Regions from separate parts of the Nodularia spumigena CCY9414 genome, predicted to be linked through region 2. Evidence: predicted binding sites of a transcription regulator. Region 2 holds the regulator's gene; each other region holds the start of a gene.
The links. The regulator NtcA, encoded in region 2, controls nitrogen genes in cyanobacteria. The targets are predictions, from matches to a motif close to TNTGTANNNNNNNNTACANA.

Region 1: a site for NtcA is predicted at 2,220-2,239, ahead of gifA (glutamine synthetase inactivation factor IF7A). Genes of this name have one in related genera too.
Region 3: a site for NtcA is predicted at 1,494-1,513, ahead of rpe (ribulose-phosphate 3-epimerase). Genes of this name have one in related genera too.

The regions. Positions count from the first base shown of each region.
Region 1 is NZ_CP007203.1:1,654,022-1,660,718, reverse strand. It holds gene NSP_RS07275 (CHASE2 domain-containing serine/threonine-protein kinase) at 1-47, opposite strand, end outside; gene NSP_RS07270 (hypothetical protein) at 325-603, opposite strand; gene NSP_RS07265 (class I SAM-dependent methyltransferase) at 762-1,820, opposite strand; gene gifA (glutamine synthetase inactivation factor IF7A) at 2,314-2,514, shown strand; gene glnA (type I glutamate--ammonia ligase) at 2,708-4,123, opposite strand; gene apcB (allophycocyanin subunit beta) at 4,495-5,004, shown strand; gene NSP_RS07245 (hypothetical protein) at 5,203-5,706, opposite strand; gene NSP_RS07240 (HEAT repeat domain-containing protein) at 5,963-6,697, shown strand, end outside.
Region 2 is NZ_CP007203.1:250,879-257,575, forward strand. It holds gene NSP_RS01135 (RNA-guided endonuclease InsQ/TnpB family protein) at 1-75, opposite strand, end outside; gene NSP_RS01140 (DUF3146 family protein) at 238-501, shown strand; gene NSP_RS01145 (pre-16S rRNA-processing nuclease YqgF) at 565-1,008, opposite strand; gene NSP_RS01150 (DUF3084 domain-containing protein) at 1,061-2,467, opposite strand; gene ntcA (global nitrogen regulator NtcA) at 2,637-3,308, opposite strand; gene fabI (enoyl-ACP reductase FabI) at 3,693-4,469, shown strand; gene hisB (imidazoleglycerol-phosphate dehydratase HisB) at 4,569-5,192, shown strand; gene NSP_RS01170 (ABC transporter ATP-binding protein) at 5,264-6,244, shown strand; gene NSP_RS01175 (LuxR C-terminal-related transcriptional regulator) at 6,306-6,697, opposite strand, start outside.
Region 3 is NZ_CP007203.1:121,418-128,114, reverse strand. It holds gene NSP_RS00600 (S8 family serine peptidase) at 1-1,360, opposite strand, end outside; gene rpe (ribulose-phosphate 3-epimerase) at 1,540-2,247, shown strand; gene NSP_RS00590 (hypothetical protein) at 2,336-2,635, opposite strand; gene NSP_RS00585 (hypothetical protein) at 2,820-3,323, opposite strand; gene NSP_RS00580 (hypothetical protein) at 3,351-3,788, opposite strand; gene NSP_RS00575 (CsbD family protein) at 4,090-4,272, opposite strand; gene NSP_RS00570 (hypothetical protein) at 4,456-4,833, opposite strand; gene uvrB (excinuclease ABC subunit UvrB) at 5,166-6,697, shown strand, end outside.

The DNA.
Region 1 (6,697 bases), 1.4 Mb from region 2:
TCTTTAGCAAACGCAGCTCGAAGTTTTTTTAATATTCCACTAATCACGGCGTTGCGGTAGTAGCCTAAATTTGGTAAATGTTGCCAACTCGGAAAAAATTACCGAATTGGGGTTAATGAGCTTTTCACTCAAACTGTCTTTAATTTAGCAAAATTTAGCAATTTACTGGTTGCTCTGAGCAATATCTGTAAAGAAATATTCTAGTGCTTGAAATCTCCAAATTGTAGGGTGGGTTAGGACGTTACAAAACCTTAACGAATAAGGGTGAGTTAGCTTGCGCTGTCCCGTCCGACAATTTTCGGGGAATTTATTTTTTGCTCTTCCCTAAAATTGTGTTTCCGATTCTTGCACTTGTTCCACAGGACTAGCAAAAGAAATAGGATCAAGGGATTGGCTAGGCGAATTTAACTGCGGTTGTTCGGGCGATGTTTCAATAATTGCATCACTGAAGTAAGAGCCAACAATCTTGTCGTAGTTAGAAGCAACAGCTAAAAATGTCCCACCCAAAATATAAATTGGTAACGGTAGATTAAATGCTTTTAACCAGTCAAACAGTTCTGCAAAAGCGAACAACACTAAAAAACAAGCAAGCCAAACCCTCATTCTTTCATCCTCCGCGTGTAAGCCACCCTACTAATAGAGTAAACAGCTTGCATGATACTTGATGTTCAGTGTAACCACAAATGCCAAGAAAACCTGACATCTTACTGAATTTATTTTTTATTGTCGGGTGAGCGAACATACTCACCCTGATATTCAAGTTAAGCAGGCTTATGAGCAATAAAATACTTACTCATAAAGTTAACTTGCACCTCTATCTTCTCAAAACCAGCTTTTTCTAGACGTTCTACCAAATCATCATGAGTGTAATCCCGATAGTAGGGTTCATGAAAGACTTCTGCAAAAGAATCCATTGTCACAGCAAATTCCGGTGAATCACTCAGTTGAATAGAATCACAAATTACAAATACTCCCCCCGGTTTTGTGACTCGGAAACATTGTTCAATCACTGTTTGCCGTACTTTTGCTGGTAACTCATGGAAGAGAAAAACAGAAGTTACAGCATGGAAATAGTCGTTTAAGTAAGGTAACTCTTCCGCATTAGCTTGTAAAAGTTGCGGTAACTCTCCGGGAATTTCCGATAGTTGTTGATTTGCCTTACGCAAATAAGCTGGTGATAAATCCACACCATACAGAGATGCTTGAGGTAAAGCTGCCCGAATCATCTTCAGTGTTCGCCCAGTACCACAAGCAACATCTAAAATCCGCATTTGTCGTGGCGGAACCGCATCAAAAGCTTTCAGCCCTTGTTTCAGAGGCGCAAGAATCCGCCGCCGCATGGGGTCAGCAGTCCCATTAAAGAGAATTTCTACCTGTAAATCATATAAATTGGCTGAATCGTCGCTCAAATAGCCGTTACTTTGGTGATGAAAGTTCTGCACATAATAGCTGGGATAACCATCTGTCTCTATTTCCGGCGAAAATTCTTGATATTTCTGTTTTTCGGCTCGTTCCCAGATTTGAGGTATGTCTAGACATAGCAGTGGATAGTAGCGGAAAAAATCTGCCCAAGGGTTGTCAAACAATAAGCTTTCGGGATATACCCCTTTTTGGGCATCCTCCCAGTCTGTTTCTAGCAGCTGATTTATTTTTTGTTGAAGTTTGAACAAAACCTCCCTAGGAATGGGCTTGCCCTTTTGCCCTAGAGTAGGATGAATGAGATTCATCAGCCTTGAACTTAAAGTTTTATGAGCTAGACCAAAGTAACTTTTGCCTTGTTGAAAGGTCTGATAAGTTAGCTTGCTTAAAGTGTCAGACATAAGAATATGGGAATATTTATCTGTTTTAATAATTATATGTAAAAAATTGTAACGAAAAAATCATCTATCTTAGGAATGTGAATGAAACAACGTGCAAATTTGGTTTTTGACAATCTCCCCTCTCCTTACTAAGGAGAGGGGTTGGGGGTGAGGTTCTATATTTCAGTAGCGCAACGCACCATCCTAAATTTCGGTGCGTTAGGACTAAAGTCCATAACGCACCCTACCAAATGAAAGGTTTTTGGAATTGTGTGTATACCGTCCTTAGTAAGGAGAGGGGTTGGGGGTGAGGTTCTATATTTCAGAAAATCCGCCTGAAGAAAGTTGTGGTGAAGCTTTTGACTAGAAAATAGTCATCTCCAGCCACTGAAACATAAAGTTTTATTACAAAATTGCAATTCTGTAACTTTAGCTACAGAAATCTCGCTAATATAAGAACTGAAGAGATAAATAGCTCATAATTTATAGCTAAAACCATAAGGAGGACTGTGATATGTCTATTCAAGATAGAACTCGTGCGTTAGCAATGCGCCAATATCAGCAAGTGAAGAATCGTCAACAATCAATGCTGATGCGTGCAGCACAGGAACTCGGTCTTCCTGAAGAACTAGCTGAATACTGGAGTCCTCTTCAAGGGAAAATTGATCCGACCACTCGGACGATTTATGAAAGTAGCCACGCTTCCATGAGCTAGCACCGCTACGCGAAAGTCAAAAGTCAAAAGTCAAAAGTCAAAAAGCTGATTTTATAGGCTTTTCATTGATTTCAAAAATAGACGAAAAGTCTAGGTTCCTGGCTTTAAAATGGTAATAAACTCAATTTTTGATAGTGATAATTAAAAAAAAGCCACCCTCGTAGGGTGGCTAAAAATTCACTACTAATCGCAATTAGCAATCGTAATAGAGGTAAAACTCATAAGGGTGAGGACGCATCTGCATCTGCTTAACGTCGTTAGCCAGCTTGTAGTCAATCCAGTTTTGGATGAAGTCTTCGCTGAACACGCCTGATTCTGTTAAGAAAGCATGATCATTTTCTAGTGCTTCCAAAGCCAATTCCAGAGAACCTGGAGTTGAAGGAACCTTCGCCAGTTCTTCTGGAGAGAGTTCATAGATATTTTTATCTAGGGGTTCACCAGGATGGATTTTGTTCTTGATGCCATCAATACCAGCACACAGCATAGCTGCAAATGCTAAGTAGGGGTTAGCAGTCGCATCAGGACAACGGAACTCTAAGCGCTTGGCTTTGGGGTTATCGCCAGATAAAGGAATCCGCACAGAAGCAGAACGATTACCTTGAGAGTAAGCCAAGTTTACGGGTGCTTCGTAACCAGGGACTAAACGTTTGTAAGAGTTAGTTGTGGGGTTGGTGATGGCCAAAAGTGCTGGTGCGTGCTTCAGAATACCACCAATGTAGTACAAGCCCATTTCACTCATCCCAGCATACTTATCACCAGCAAATAAAGGTTTGCCATCTCTCCAGATGGACTGGTGACAGTGCATACCTGAACCGTTATCGCCAAAAATTGGTTTTGGCATAAAGGTGACAGTTTTGCCGTATTTTTTGGCAACATTCTTGATGACATATTTGTAAGTCATCAGCCAGTCAGCAGCTTCAATTAATTTACCAAAGCGGAAACCCAATTCGCACTGACCACCAGTCGCAACTTCGTGGTGTTGTTTTTCAATGGGTACGCCGCAATCTTTCATTGTCAGCAGCATTTCGGTACGGATGTCTTGGAAGCTATCCGCAGGCGATACTGGGAAGTAGCCTTCTTTGAAGCGTGTTTTGTAACCCAAGTTGGGGCTTTCTTTCCTCCCAGAATTCCAACCACCTTCTACAGAGTCTACATGGTAGTAGCCTTCATGGGCATTTTGGTCAAAGCGGACATCATCAAAGATAAAGAATTCTGCTTCAGGGCCAAAGAACGCTGTATCACCAAGACCAGTAGAAACTAAGTAGTCTATTGCGCGTTGGGCAATAACACGGGGACAACGACCGTACCATTCACCTGTGCGGGGTTCTTTAATACTACAAATTATACTTAACGTTGGCTCTTTCATGAAGGGGTCGATCCAAGCAGTGTTGGGATCGAGTACCATCATCATGTCCGATTCGTTAATGTTTTTCCAACCCCGAATGCTGGAACCGTCGAAAGGTACGCCATCAGAGAAGGAACTTTCATCGATTTGGTCTTGGTACAACGTCAGATGCTGCCAAGTTCCTGGTGTATCGATGAATTTCAGATCAATCATCTGAATTTTTTGGTCTTGAATCAATTTCAAGACTTCTTTTGCAGTCGTCATTGTTACTCCTTCTCTACCTATTTCCTAAAATCAAACCAGAATCTGCCAAAGCATCCTAACCCAGATGATTTGAACTAAGTTGTAGATGACACACCTGAAATATCATAAATCCTGGACATTAGAAGATTTTGTACTTTTTGCTACAGCTTATCTGGATTACAGGTTATATTAACCTTTTGTCTCGCATCTGCACAAAACGTAAAGTTCATCTCATAGGGGTCAACTTTGGCATAGAATCCTTAGATAGCGGATGAATTGTTTTTGTGCCGCATCATATTTTAAATAAAATACATGGCACAAAAATTTACTGGTGCATAAATGCAACCAAATTAATATCAAACCATAGATAGCATTAATTGGGAGAAGAAAGAATGCGTGATGCAGTTACAAGCTTGATTAAGAATTATGACGTTGCTGGACGGTATTTTGACCGGAATGCAATTGACAGCCTAAAAACTTATTTTGAAAGTGGCACAGCACGGGTAAAAGCGGCGGCGGCGATTAACTCGAATGCAGCAGCGCTGGTAAAACAGGCTAGTGTTAAGTTATTTGAAGAACAGCCTGAGTTGATTCGTCCTGGCGGAAATGCCTACACAACTCGCCGTTATGCGGCTTGTCTACGGGATATGGACTACTACCTCCGCTATGCTACCTATGCTTTGGTTGCGGGTAATATGAATGTGTTGGATGAACGTGTACTCCAAGGATTGCGGGAAACTTACAATTCTTTAAGTGTACCTATTAGCCCGACGGTTTTTGGTATCCAGATTCTCAAGGATATGGTAAAGGCACAAGTTGCCGCCGCAGGTATTGCTGATACTGCCTTTGTGGATGAACCTTTTGATTATATGACTCGTGAGTTGAGCGAGAAGGATATTTAGTATCTAGCCCTAGCGATGAGAAATCGCGGGACAACAAACCCATTCCGTATTGGCGGATAATTCTGATATCGCACTTTGGCTTTTTTGACAAGGTGCGTTTACTTTTTTTAATAATAAAAGCAGGGTAGGCTTGAGAGGAACCCCTCTTCTTCCGTTCCGGCTTTTGTTCCGCCGACAAAATCAGCGCACCGGGAGTAATTATTGCAAAATATTAGGTGCGATCGCACCTATGATCAACAGAAAGAAAATCTCTAGGATGTAGCTCACGAAAACACTACGATTGAGCAGACCATCCCACAGGTAGCCTTGACGTTTAGCAATTGGCTGACGCTTGTGTGTATAAGCCCAACTGCCATAAATACCAGGGCTTTTCAACTTGTATTTATCAGTCAGAATATACTCAATTTCGGCAACACGGGGATAGAAACCGCGCTGAAAGTGTTTCCATTGACTTTCGAGAATCCAGAAAAATAAGGGAATAGAGCAACCTATTAAGGCGATCGCACTGGCGATGGGTTTTTGCTGTAACATCAAAACTAACACACCCCCAGTCCCAGTAATTCCCAGGGCTTTAATCACCCAAATCTGCTTGTTATAGTCTTCTATCGTATTTTGCAGAAAAAAATATTCCTGTTTGAGCAAGTCTAATTCAAAATCATCGAGAGATTTAGGCTGGGGTTCAGTTGGTAATAGGTTAGACATGGGTGATGGCAGAGTTCACTGAGATTAAATTAGCACAATTCGTAGTTAGAGAACAAAAAAGAAAAAAGATCCCCGACTTCTCAAAGAAGTCGGGGATCTGAGCCTCTCTGAACTGCTGATTCTTATTTAATAAAATCTAAACTCAGATAATAAGTTACAATTTCACTCAGTAAGGTCAAAAATACACCGTTACCACGGGTTAGATCAGCAACATTTAATCTTTCCCTAACGCCAACATCTCACTATTACACACCCCATGAGCAACTGGAATGACTATCTCACATCACTCAGCAATGATTATGCCCAATGGTGGAATGATTACACGCTGACGGATGTAGTGGGACAGCAGCGAGTTGAGCAGAATAAATCGCCCCGGCTGCTAGATTTTACAGTGGTGGTATTGCCCACTAAAGAGGAACGGAGCGAAGCCCAGGAGAAAACTGAGCGTTTAGATGTATTGGCAGGGTTGCGGAAATATGCTCAAGAACACGTCTTACTGGTAGGGCGGCCAGGTTCGGGGAAATCAACGGCGTTAGTGCGGTTGTTATTAGAGGAAGCGGAGAAGGCGAGATCCCCCCTCAATCCCCCCTTAGAAAGGGGGGAAGCCAAATCTTCAGAATCCCTTTTGTTAAGCAGGGCAGATAAAATTAGTGGCGAGTCATTCAGCCACAATAAAGCCAAATCTTCAGAACCCCCCTTTTTAAGGGGGGCAGGGGAGATCATCCCCGTGCTGGTAGAGTTGCGCTATTACGAAACCTCAGTGCTGGATTTAATTCGGGTTTTCTTAAAGCGCCATCGCCTACTGTTGGACACTGCAACCATAGAAAAACTGTTATTTGACGGGCAATTCCTCCTGTTGGTGGATGGTATCAACGAATTACCCTCAGCAACAGCACGACAAAATTTATATACATTCCGGCAAGACTACGAAAAAAGCACGCCGATGATATTCACCACGCGGGATTTAGGCGTGGGGGGCGATTTGGGCATT
Region 2 (6,697 bases):
AGCCGTTCTTATCGCCTCATCTATAGCAGCATATTGAGTTGTTTTGCCTCGTAGTTTAAATTCTAAAACTATCATTTGCGTCAACATCTCCTACGCAAAATAAGATAACATAATGAAAGTCGCCCTGCAAGGGCGTTCGCGTAGCGTCTCGCAGAGAGGCTTTAAACCCAAATTTTTGGTAAATAAAAGAAGTAGCCTATTTATTTGGCTGTGATCCCACACGTGACAAAAAGCATTGTGAGTGCCAAACGTCTGCCAGAAACTACCGCCCATGTCAGAATTATCCGTCAATCGTGGCAACTCGGCTTTCTTGAGGGGGAAGTAAGTGCGGGTAACTTCGAGTGGCATTTCCAATGGCATTTTCGCCGAGGAGAACTGTCTGTTAAGCCTTCCCAAGGTCGCGCCCTGATTAAAGAACCACTCGGTCGCTTCTTAGAAAAACAGGATTATCAGCTAGAACCTGGGGGAGATTATGCTTTTACTATTAGGGCTGAACTTTAGTCATTGGTCATTAGTCATTGGTCATTGGTCATTAGTCATTAGTCATTAGTCATTGGTCATTGGTCATTGGTTATTGCTAGTTAGGCGATTTAAGTATCTTTCAATTAGGAGGAGGGCAACTATGTCATCTATGGGTCGTGGTGGCTGTCTCATGCCCTGTGGTAAGAGTTTTGTGAGTCCTTTGGGTGGGTACATCTGCCAATAGCGATCGCGTGCTTCTAAGGTACTGTAGCGCTCATCTACTAAAATTATACTTAGTTGCTCTACCAATGCTTCTCGCAGTTGTTGCTTCCACTGTTTAGATGTGGTTTGATTACCCATGACTAGCAAGGAAACGGGAAATTGTTGACGCAGTGTTTCAATGGTCGCGATCGCCTTTTGTGCCGTCACCACTTGGTGATAGTACAATTGCCTATCTAGTCCCATGACTGCTAGACCACATTTATCTTTACCGGGATCGAAGCCCAAGATCACTGGTTGTGTTGGTGAAAATTCACTAAAAGTCATAATAGATACACTTAAATTCGAGTAATATTTTTATGTAATTATTTTTAAATTTTTAGGTGCTAAGAATCACTTTACCGTTGAAAATTGCCAATAGCTTTATTCTTAAAGGCCCTGCGGTATAAGTATCCTCCCTGGCGATCGCTTTAATTTCTAACGGTTGCTCATACTGTCTTAATTGTAAGAAAAAGCGTAAATGAGAACCTTCTCTTAACACACCCTCGACAATTCCGGCATTACGCGCCCGAAATTCCGAAGCAGAAATCACCAAATCCAGTCTTTGTGATAGCTGGTAGGATGTCATAGTTTTGGGGTCAGCAGTAGTTGTAGCTAGTACCTCGCCTTCGGAAAAGATTAATTGATTTCGGGCTGCATCCGCAAAAAATTCTATCTGGTTTTCTCCCCTCACGTAATTACCCGCAGAAAAGATTCGCACAACGTACTCTTGACCATCGTTAATCTGCTGGCTGAGTTGTTCTACTCTTTCCTGGGTAACGCGCAGCAGCTCTTTATTTGTGGGATTTTCCCCAGGTTCAGTTAATTGAATGTTGGCATTTTGGTTAGCTGCTTGCAAAAGTTCTATTACCGCTTGACGGGCTGCACTGGCTTGATTGACGCGAACCAGGTTTGCAGCTAGCACTTGATTGCGAACTAGGGCGAGCTTACCTAGACGTAAGTCACGGTATGACTGATAATATTGTTCCAGCCTTGCCACTTCTTGTTCTAAATAATTCTGTTGTTTTTCCAATTCTTTCAGGCGAGATTCCCTTGTGGCTATCACTTGCTCTCGCGAAGCAATTTCTTGATTGCGTTGTTTGATTAGTCCATCGAGTTGGGCAATTTTGCGATCGCGCTGGTCAATAGCTGTTTTAGCTTCCTCAATGGCTGTTTTCGCTTGGGCATAAAGTCGTTCCCGTTCTGCCTTCAGTTCTTCAATAGCCCCCTGCAAAGTCTCTCTTTGATCGTAAACGCTTTGCAGTTCAGTTAAGGCTTGTTTATATTGATTTACTACTTCACCTAACTGCTTTTGGGTACGTTGAAGTTGAGTTTCTGTTGCTTTTTGTTTAGCGTTAGCTGCTTGCAAAGACTGATTAATTACCTGCAACGCTTGCTGTGCCTTGTTTTTTTCAATTCTAGCGGTGCTTAACTCAGTCTCTACCTGACTTTTCTCAGTTTCCGCAATTTGGAGCTGTTCCCGGTTGTTTCGCAGGTCTTTTTGAATATCTTCTAGCTCAAATACCCCCTGCCGCAATCCTTCATCAGCAGCAAATAATATGCCTAATGTTGAGGCCGAAATCAATGCCCCCGTAAAGATTGTTACCAATACAGCCGTTTTTTTAGGACGCAGGTTAAACAGTGAGAGGCGTGCTTTGCCAACTCGTGTGCCAATGCGATCGCCCACGGTGGCAATTACGCCCCCCAAAATTAAAATCGCTGCGATCAGGATGTACCCGGTGGTCATCTTTAGCTACCGAATTGGTTCCAGATACAGCCTACTACTTTCATTCATTACCTTGCAGAGGATGGAAAATAGGCAATAGCTGAAATTACTCACGATTGTAGACTTACCTCCAGCTATGGGTGTCATTTTTAAGAACACAACACTTGCCACTCCACCTCCGAGATTGCTTTTAAGTGAACTGCCTACTTAAGGTAACAGGTTTATGCACAGTAATCTTCTTTTTGTGGATAGAAATCATCTCTTTTTCACGCAAGTCCCCTAGTAAGCGAGTCACGGTGACACGAGTAGAACCAATTGCTTCAGCGATCGCCTGATGAGATAGCTTCAGATCAATCGTAATCCCATCTGCACAAGGAACACCAAAATCACGACAAAGAATTAACAAAAAACTCACCAATCTCGAACCCATATCCCGGTGAGCCAAGGTTTCAATCATCATCTCTGTTTGTAAAATCCGCGAAGAAAGGCCGCGCAGCATCAACATTGATAATTCTGGATTTTCCTTAAACGCTTGCTCTACCTGTTCAATTGGCGCTGACAGTAACTCTACAGGCGTAAATGCCACTGCATGGTAAAATCTATCTGACTTATTTCCTGTCAGTAATGACAGCACACCAAAAACACTATTTTCCCGCAGCAGTGCTACCGTTATTTCCTCTCCTGCCTCGTACACCCTGGAAAGTTTCACAGCACCCTTCAAAAGAAAATAAACTCGTTCAGCAGGATCGCCGGGAAAAAATATTGTTTTATTGCGTTCAAACGTTTCTACAACTGGAGGAAATGCTCCGGTCGCCATCTGACGAAATACATTTGCTAGGGCTTTATCTTGTGTCACGATCATCTCCCTTCCCCTACCCAATGCCGGAAAAACAAAAACTGATTACCTAAGAATACACCTGAAAAATCAATAAAGCACCGTCAACCTTTCTGTACATTCCTATACTCAAATCCATAACTTCATAGTTATTTGTTCATAATGATACATAATTTTTGCTGTTTTTAGCTAGTAGTTGTTATAAGTTCTCGCACAGTTGTGGTCGTCAGGTTTTTTCCCAAAAAGTTCACGATATCTTGAGAATATCTTCAGGATTATCTGGAGAAACTTTTCAGAAAACAGTTCTCCTGATGATCATTTTTGCAAATTATGTGCAGAAGCAAGACAAACTCGCCTCAGATTCTAGTATTGTAAATATGCTCCTAATGATTGATCACATTCATAATTTATATGCTTAATCTGACTGGAAAAAACGCCTTAGTTACAGGAATTGCCAATAACCGCTCCATTGCTTGGGGGATTGCTCAACAACTGCACAAAGCCGGAGCCAACTTGGGTATTACTTACCTACCAGATGAGCGAGGCAAAATGGAGAAAAAAGTGGCGGAATTGGTAGAACCACTCAACCCCAGCTTATTTGTTCCCTGTAATGTCCAAGACGACGCACAGGTCGAATCTACCTTTGAAGCCGTCCGGGATAAGTGGGGAAAATTGGACATCCTCATCCACTGTTTAGCCTTCGCTAACAGAGACGATTTGACTGGTGGTTTTAGCGAAACCTCACGTTCTGGTTTCAAAACTGCTTTAGAAATCAGCACCTATTCGCTAGTGCAGTTAAGTGGTGCGGCTAAACCTCTGATGACAGAAGGAGGTAGCATCATTACCCTGACATATTTGGGCGGTGTGAGGGCAATTCCTAACTACAACGTCATGGGAGTCGCGAAAGCCGGCTTAGAATCTAGTGTACGTTATTTGGCGGCGGAACTCGGACCGCAAAACATTCGGGTAAATGCCATTTCTGCTGGGCCGATACGCACATTGGCATCTTCGGCAGTAGGCGGAATTTTAGATATGATTCACCATGTAGAAGAAGTAGCTCCCCTGCGACGCACTGTGACGCAGCAAGAAGTAGGCAATACTGCGGCTTTCTTGTCTAGCGATTTAGCTAGTGGCATTACAGGGCAAGTTTTGTACGTAGATGCAGGCTATGAAATAATGGGGATGTAGTCATTGGTCAATCAATTTTGGATTTTGGATTTGCGATTTTAGATTGCAGTTCAATCCAAAATCTAAAATCTAAAATCTAAAATCTAAAATTCCCCAGCTATGCAAACAAGCGATCGCCTAAATTCAAGTTACACTGCTCGTGTTGCCTCTGTTCATCGCACCACGGGCGAAACTGATATAAAAGTTACTATCAATTTGGATGGTACAGGTATCTGTACAGCAGCCACCGGGATTCCGTTTTTGGATCATATGTTGCATCAAATTTCTTCCCACGGGCTGATTGATTTAAATGTCCAAGCCCAAGGAGACTGGGAAATTGATGACCACCACACGAATGAAGATGTGGGTATCACTTTAGGACAAGCTTTTAGTCAAGCTCTAGGTAACAGAAAAGGTATCGTTCGGTTTGGTAATTTTCTGGCTCCATTGGATGAAGCTTTAGTGCAAGTGGCGCTGGACTTTTCTGGTAGACCTCATCTGAGCTATGGTTTGGCAATTCCTACCCAGCGCGTGGGAACCTATGACACCCAGCTAGTCCGCGAATTCTTTGTAGCATTGGTCAACCATAGCCAAATGACACTGCATATTCGTCAATTGGATGGCATTAACTCCCATCATATTATTGAGGCGACATTTAAAGCTTTTGCTAGGGCTACCCGAATGGCGGTGGAAATTGACCCCCGTCGTGCTGGTACAATTCCCAGTTCTAAGGGTATCCTATAGGATAGTGAGGCTAAAGGAACCACTGAGCTACTCAATTTGTGATGATTGACAAAGTTGGTGGTAATTGTGACATGAAGACTGGTGTAGACATCCCTGATAATCAACTGAATACTATTGATAACCCGCCAGTAGTCCTAACTGCTGATTTGCGAAAAGTTTATCGCACGGGTTTTTGGCTGAATCAAAAAGTTTTATCTCTCAAAAGCTGTTCTGTTCAGGTCTACAAAGGGGAAACCTTTGGGTTATTAGGACCAAATGGGGCTGGGAAAACGACCCTTTTAAAACTGTTGTTGGGAATTATCCGCCCCAGTTCGGGAAAGGGTTTATTATTGGGTAAGCCATTAGGCGATCGCCATACTAAGCAACTTATTGGCTACCTTCCAGAAAATCCCTATTTATATGACTATCTGACTGGCTGGGAATTTCTTCAGCTAGCTGCGGGCTTGTTCCAAATTCCCCCAAGTGTGCAACGTCAACGCATTCCCGAACTGCTGGATTTAGTCGGTTTATCCCTAGTCGATGCTCGGAAAAAGCAGATGCGTCGCTATTCTAAAGGAATGTTACAGCGTGTGGGTATGGCACAGGCGCTGATTAATGATCCGGAATTGATATTTCTCGATGAACCCATGTCTGGTTTAGATCCTATAGGGCGCTACCAAATGCGGGAAATTATTCTATCGCTGAAAGCCGCAGGTAAAACGATTTTCTTCAATAGCCATATTCTGAGTGAAGTGGAACAAATTTGCGATCGCATTGCTATCCTCTCTAAAGGTGAAGTTATTTGTTCTGGTTCTCTAGAGGAACTATTAGGCAGTGATCAAACATACTACATCAAAGGTCGCGGTGGTGACTCTGAGGTGTTGAAACAGTGGATACATAATCTCGCTTTTGAGGGTGATGGTTCTTGGCAAGGGACATTACAAGAAGATTACTATGATTTTCTGGCTAGTCTCCGGTTGATGAAGGGGCAAATTATTTCTATGAGATTATCTCGTCATTCCTTAGAAGATTTTTTCATGCAACAATTACATGAAAACAAATCGGTTAATTAAAATGACGCAAGCCCCCGTAGTGTCAAAATTTGGGGGACTGCTCAACCCCCAGGGTAATTGACTAATTAAGAGCTATCAAGTGTAGTTTTGCTACCATCTCACTCCGCGCTGAAACACCAAGCTTACGAAACATCCGTTTCAAGGCTTGCTTAACTGAATTTTGCGTTATCCACAATCTGCGACCAATTTCGGCATTCGTTAGCCCCTGTGCTACCAACTCAGCAATTTCTAGCTCACGGGCGGTTAAAGGACTGACTAACAGCGAGTTGGAGATTCTTGCTTCTTTGGCTCGCAGAGTCGCAAGTTTGGCTGATAAATGAATACACAAAGCGCTTAAATCAGCGATGTCATCGGCATTAAAAGCTTCAGTTCCTTGATTGCGGGCTAAGTTTAATGTTCCCACAAGCTGACCATCACACACAATCGGCCCCGTCATTACGTGTTCATGGTCAT
Region 3 (6,697 bases), 130 kb from region 2:
CCCCCAGATCATATTGCTTGTTTTTATTAGTATCATTTAGATCAACTAACCGATTCCAAGTCAGAGTAATACTGGCATAACTGCCCTGTTTTAAAGGTTTATCGAAGGTATAATCTACAGTAGAACCCACATCCACCGTGCCATAATTCCAACCAACAGCAGCGACTGTGCTAGATGGCTGCCATTGACCAGCGCTAAATTGCTGATAAGCTCGAAAAGTATTTAAATGACCCGTTCCCATTTGAGCATCCAAGGGAATTTGGGGGTCTTCATAAGCATCAGAAGCCAGCCAGTTTTGATTTTGTTTATCAATCAGCGTCCGAGTCATCCCCAGGCGCAAGCCATCACCACTATCTTGCAACTTGTCTGCTGAATTCAACAATACAGCCTTCATCACTTGATGACGGCGAGCATCAATAGTCCAATAGCGTTGTTTATTCTGTAGCTGTCGGTCTCCAAATTCCTGCAACAAAGCCACAGTGGCGGTAACTTGAGGCGCGGCAAAACTTGTCCCTGTCACCTTATTCAACTTACCATCTGGATTGAGCATGGGAATATTACCTCCCGGTGCAACCAAACCGATAGAACGACGACCATCGATATTAAACTCCTTACCAGCTAACCGAGCAGTGGCTCCCTGCTTGCTAGCAGCCAGATTGGAAACGTCAACTTTATTAAAAATACCTCCTCGGCGGGATGAAAAAGCAACGTTGATTCCGTTATAATTATCTGTGGGAATGGGAATACCTCCTCTGCCTTGATTACCTGCGATCGCATAGAGAACATCATGAACGCGAGTAGACCAGTCTAGGCATAAAGTTAGTAAAGCCTGACCGTCTAAAACAGGATTAGGACGGGGATCACGGCTAAGAGGTTCACCAAAGCTAAAATTAATCGCCCGGACATCACCACCATTTTGTAAAGCTATGTGTTGTGCTGTTAAACACTCTTCTGGCTGACCCATGTTTCTTGTAGAACCCACCCCAGACGAATATAATCGCGCCCTTGGGGCAACTCCAGGTAGAGCTTTATCTCGACTAACCATTACACCAGCAACATTGTAGGCGTGGGAGTCAACACCAGTGTTAGATTTAGCTGGTTCATTGCGTAAAAACACTGCTGCTAAGGAAATGGCACGATTTTCCGATACTGCCTTATCCAACCCAAACATTCCCGGACGACCAATTTCCACCTGACCAATGCCAATCTTGCGCCCCAATAGATCATAAGGAGGTTGGTGTAATCTTAGAGCATCAATGCCATTAGTGCCTATAGAACTTTGTAAAGAGGAAGCAAGTACAGGCGCACTTAAGCAAGAAGCACTCAATCCCCAAATTATCCACCTTAGTTTTTTGCCCATTGTTTAGTTGTTAATTCGTTAGTAGTTATTAATTATTGTTTATCAAGATAATTTCGGTTGCTTCCCTGTTTAGGGGTATTTCTTTTGCAGTCTTAACAGGACGGGATCAAAGTTATCTGAATTGGCTCAAGATTTTGTTACAATGCTTACAGACGAGAACGCTTTAAAACCCACTAACCATGACCCAAAAACCATCTCAAAAGCCCATTGTGATCTCTCCATCTATCTTATCAGCAGATTTTAGTCGTCTAGGCGACGAGATTCGGGCTGTAGATGCCGCCGGAGCTGATTGGATTCATGTTGACGTAATGGATGGTCGTTTCGTACCTAACATTACAATAGGTCCTCTGGTTGTGGAGGCAATTCGCCCAGTGACAACCAAGCCACTGGATGTCCACTTGATGATTGTGGAACCAGAAAAGTATGTAGAAGATTTTGCCAAAGCAGGTGCTGATATTATTTCCGTACATTGCGAGCATAATGCTTCCCCCCACCTGCACCGGACATTGGGACAAATCAGAGAACTAGGAAAGAAAGCCGGCGTTGTACTCAACCCCGGTACTCCTTTAGTGCTAATTGAACACGTTCTCGACCTGTGCGATTTAATCCTGATTATGAGCGTTAACCCCGGCTTTGGCGGTCAAAGCTTTATCCCCGGTGTATTGCCCAAAATCCGTCAATTGCGCCAAATGTGTGATGAGCGCGGTTTAGACCCCTGGATTGAAGTGGATGGGGGACTCAAGGCTAATAATACTTGGCAGGTTTTGGAAGCTGGAGCTAATGCGATTGTGGCTGGTTCAGCTGTATTTAAAGCCCCAGATTACGCTGAAGCTGTGTCATCTATTCGTAATAGTAAGCGCCCTGCACAAGAATTGGCAAAGGTTTAATTGTTTCGCCATCTAAATAAGTACGTTGAGAACCTCCCCAATTAAATTCGGGAGGTTCTATTATTTTATACAAAATTAGTAATTTTAACTACTGGCAAACACTTTTACCATTAGCTTTAGTAACAGAGAAGGCATCAAATTCGCCTACCTCAAATTCGCCGCTCACGGTTACTTGATCACCAGCCGATATGGACCGGGTAGTATTATCTCCACAGATATCATAAGTATCAACTGTGATGGAACGACCACTGGTGTTTAAGCGAAATCCATCTTCCCAAACTCGCTGAACTCTACCAGAAAAGGAATTACCTTGATTTTGAGCAATTGCTGGTACAGATGCCAGAATGACAACACCGAGAAATAGGAATCTTGTGGCAGTTAGTTTCACGATTTAACTCCTGAATTCTGAGAAGTGTGAAGAATTGCTTAATAATTTCAGAATATCAGATTCAACTAGATTGCAGGATAACCAGTTTCTATCATTGGAATCAGCAGAAATCTATCGGTATTGTCAAAAAGAAGGGTGTGGGGGGTTGGCTACGCTCAAGCGCAACGTAACCCACCTTTCTCACTTACTTGCGACTACCTAACCACTTAGCGGCTGCAATCCCAATCAAACCGGCGACAATGGGATTGCTGAGAAACTTCATAATTGCTGGTTGTTCCGCCAGTACATCCCGGAAAATATCAGGGTGGTTGTGATAAGCGAAAGATGCAAGTTTACTCACATCATCAGCGCTCATTCGGTTAGGGTTGCGGGTGGAAAGATTTAATTGTTGTTCTAAGCGTTTGTCGTCTAAATTTCTCGATTTAAATTCTTTGAAAAAAGCCCTAGCTACATCATCCCGTTCATTGGGTTTGATTTGGGCGATCGCCTTTTGTAATTCTGGCTCCATTTGGCTCGGAGGTATCCGTTCAGGACTTACAGACTTACCAAATAACTGACGACGTTGGTCAGGTGTTGTCCTCTGAGCAAAATCATCAAAGTTGTCATAGGAAACATCATCAAGAGATTCTACATTACCCCCAGACAAATCTTGCATAATTTGCCGTCTGTACTCTTCGCTACTTGTCACTTTACTTACTCCTTGTTTTCCATCAAATTAGCTATACTGAATTTGATTAGTCGCCCTGTCATACTGAGTAGTCAAAATCAACTGTTTGTCCGGGCCATATACCAAAACAGTTAAATTTTGATCGGGAAAGTTTTTCTGAAAACCTTGAACTAAAGATTTTGCTAGAGGTCGCACCTCGTTAGGGCTAACTTGAGGAGAAATGACAACACCTAGCTTATTGTTATCCCTGACATAAGCATCCTTAATTAATCCCCTAGATGTTTCTACAACCCAGTCACCAAAACTTTGTCCGGATGGGGTGTTACCTCTCTCTAGCTGCGCGTAAGTGACATCACGTCCAACTTGTGGGGTAGCAGTGCGGTCGGGTTCTGTTACAGTACCGCCACCACAAGCAGTAGTTATTGTTAACACTAAAATTAATATGAAAGCGATCGCAATTTTGCGACTCTGCTCCAGCAGATTCATGTTTTACCTCTCATAGTAAAATAGCTACAAACTATGTAGTTTGATTTACATAAATAAAATGATTCTTTAATTTATTAACAGGGTTTGGTGTAGATGTAACTATAAAAAAATATCTTTTAGCTGACTTAAAAATCAACCTCTCTTTGCTAGTGAGAAAGTAAATAAGCAATAATAGCCTCTACTTTCTCTTTCTCATTTGAAATAAAAAGGGTATAGCCAAGATTTTTAAACAGTTATGACCTTGGCAGAATCAGATTAAACCCAGTTAATATTTCTCAAGATTTTGCAAAGAATCAAATTTCTAATTTAGCTTTTCTTTCGCTTTATCTTTGATGTCTTCTACACCGTGACGCAGTTGACTTTCGGCTTGTTTTGCTTTACCTTCAGCCTTATCTTCTGGATCTCCGGTAACATTTCCCAGTGCTTCTTGAGCTTTACCTTCGATATTTTTCGCTGTGGCTTTGGCGCGATCTTCTATGCTCATGTTGCACTCCTATTCTTCTTACCTTTATACTGTAGTTAAATTTTGCATTACCCTCTTCGGCCATAAGGTACATTAGTTATCTATATAAAAAGACTGATTATTAAAGCAAGTTAAATATTTTATTTCATAAAAAACCCGGTTATGTTATGTAACCGGGTGATCGTAGTTATACTATTTTTATGACTAATCGAGAAAACCCATCATAATTCCTGACTCATCAGTCTCATTGGGTGCTGTTGGACGGTTCCCGAAGGAGGAATAACTATCAGAAATTGCTAGTGTACTGGAACCAATGGGACGAATACCAGATAAGTTCATCGTGTCAACAATTTCAAATGTATGAGCGCCGATGGGGCGAATTCCCATAATATTAACTGTATCAGCTACTACCAAAGTGCTGACACCAATAGGGCGGATTCCAGAAATTTGGACTGTCCCAGCAATTTGTAGCCCACTGCTACCTATGGGACGAACTCCAGCAACGGACAGTTTCCCTTGCTCAGAGCCGTTTTCGACTTTATCTGTATCCAAATTATTATCCTGCTTATTTTCAACTTCCACTGTATTTTCTCCCTTTAGCTTGGTATCCTGTTGTCGAGGATCGATTTCTTAACCAGTGCTGCTAACACTCATAAAAGGATACCTCTGGTTTATTAACTGAATTTTACAATAATTAAGGAAAAATGATTTTTTTTCCCACGCATAATGAGTGTAACCTGAAAAAAGCTTGTAAATATATAAGTATCTTTAAAACTGATACATAAGTAAATTTAAATTGTAAATTTTTGTAAAAAAATATTGCTATTTATTAGTTTGATTAACTAAGTTCAGCAGGGGCGCAACAGTATCGTTACCATGAGATATGGTATTTTCAACAGATTGAAAACAACTGTATGACAGGATTTTGTCTTCAAGCTCCCTTTATTCCCACAGGCGACCAACCACAAGCGATCGCACAACTAACCAGCAGTATCCAATCTGGCAATCGTTACCAAACTTTACTCGGCGCGACGGGAACCGGTAAGACATTTTCCATTGCCGCAGTCATTGAAAAAGTGGGTAGACCGACTTTGGTACTAGCCCATAATAAAACTTTAGCAGCCCAACTGTGTAACGAATTGCGAGAATTCTTTCCTCATAACGCAGTTGAGTATTTTGTCAGCTACTACGATTACTATCAGCCAGAAGCCTATATTCCGGTTAGTGATACTTATATTGAAAAAACATCTTCGATTAATGATGAAATAGATATGTTACGGCATTCAGCGACGCGATCGCTCTTTGAACGCCGTGATGTAATTGTAGTGGCTTCCATTAGCTGTATCTACGGCTTGGGGATTCCCTCAGAATACCTCAAAGCCGCCATCCCTTTCCAAATCGGGATGGAAGTCAACCAACGTCAAATTTTACGAGATTTGGCATCAGTACAGTATAGCCGCAACGACATAGAAATGGGTCGGGGACGTTTTCGCGTCCGGGGTGATGTCTTAGAAATTGGTCCCGCCTACGAAGACCGAATTATTCGTGTAGAATTCTTTGGCGATGAAATAGACGCGATTCGTTATATCGACCCCGTGACAGGGGAAATTATCCGCAGTTTGGAAGCTGTAAACGTTTACCCAGCGCGTCACTTTGTCACCCCACAAGAACGCTTAGAGATAGCTTGTGATGAAATTGCAGCCGAATTAAAGCAGCAACAAGCCGAACTAGAACAAGCGGGAAAATTATTAGAAGCACAACGCATCGACCAACGGACACGCTATGATTTGGAAATGTTGCGCGAAGTTGGTTTCTGTAACGGCGTAGAAAACTATTCTCGCCACTTAGCAGGAAGACAAGCCGGCGCACCCCCAGAGTGTTTAATTGATTATTTTCCCAAAGATTGGCTGTTAGTTATCGATGAATCTCACGTTACAGTACCCCAAATTCGCGGTATGTATAACGGCGACCAAGCCAGAAAAAAAGTTTTAATTGATCATGGATTTCGACTTCCCAGTGCTGCTGATAACAGACCGTTAAAAGCAGAAGAATTTTGGCAAAAAGTAAATCAGTGCATTTTTGTTTCCGCTACACCAGGAGATTGGGAATTAGAAATATCTGAAGGTCATATTGCTGACCAAATAATTCGACCGACTGGGGTAATTGATCCAGAAATTTCCGTGCGTCCCACAGAAGGACAAATTGATGATTTATTAGGCGAAATTAAAGACAGAGTTGACCTTCAAGAGCGAGTGTTAATTACCACATTAACGAAGCGCATGGCGGAAGATTTGACGGAGTATCTGCAAGACCATAATATAAAAGTCCGTTATTTGCATTCAGAGATTAATTCCATTGAACGCATCGAGATTTTGCAAGATTTACGTGCGGGTAAATTTGATGTTTTGGTGGGTGTGAACTTGTTACGGGAAGGCTTAGACTTACC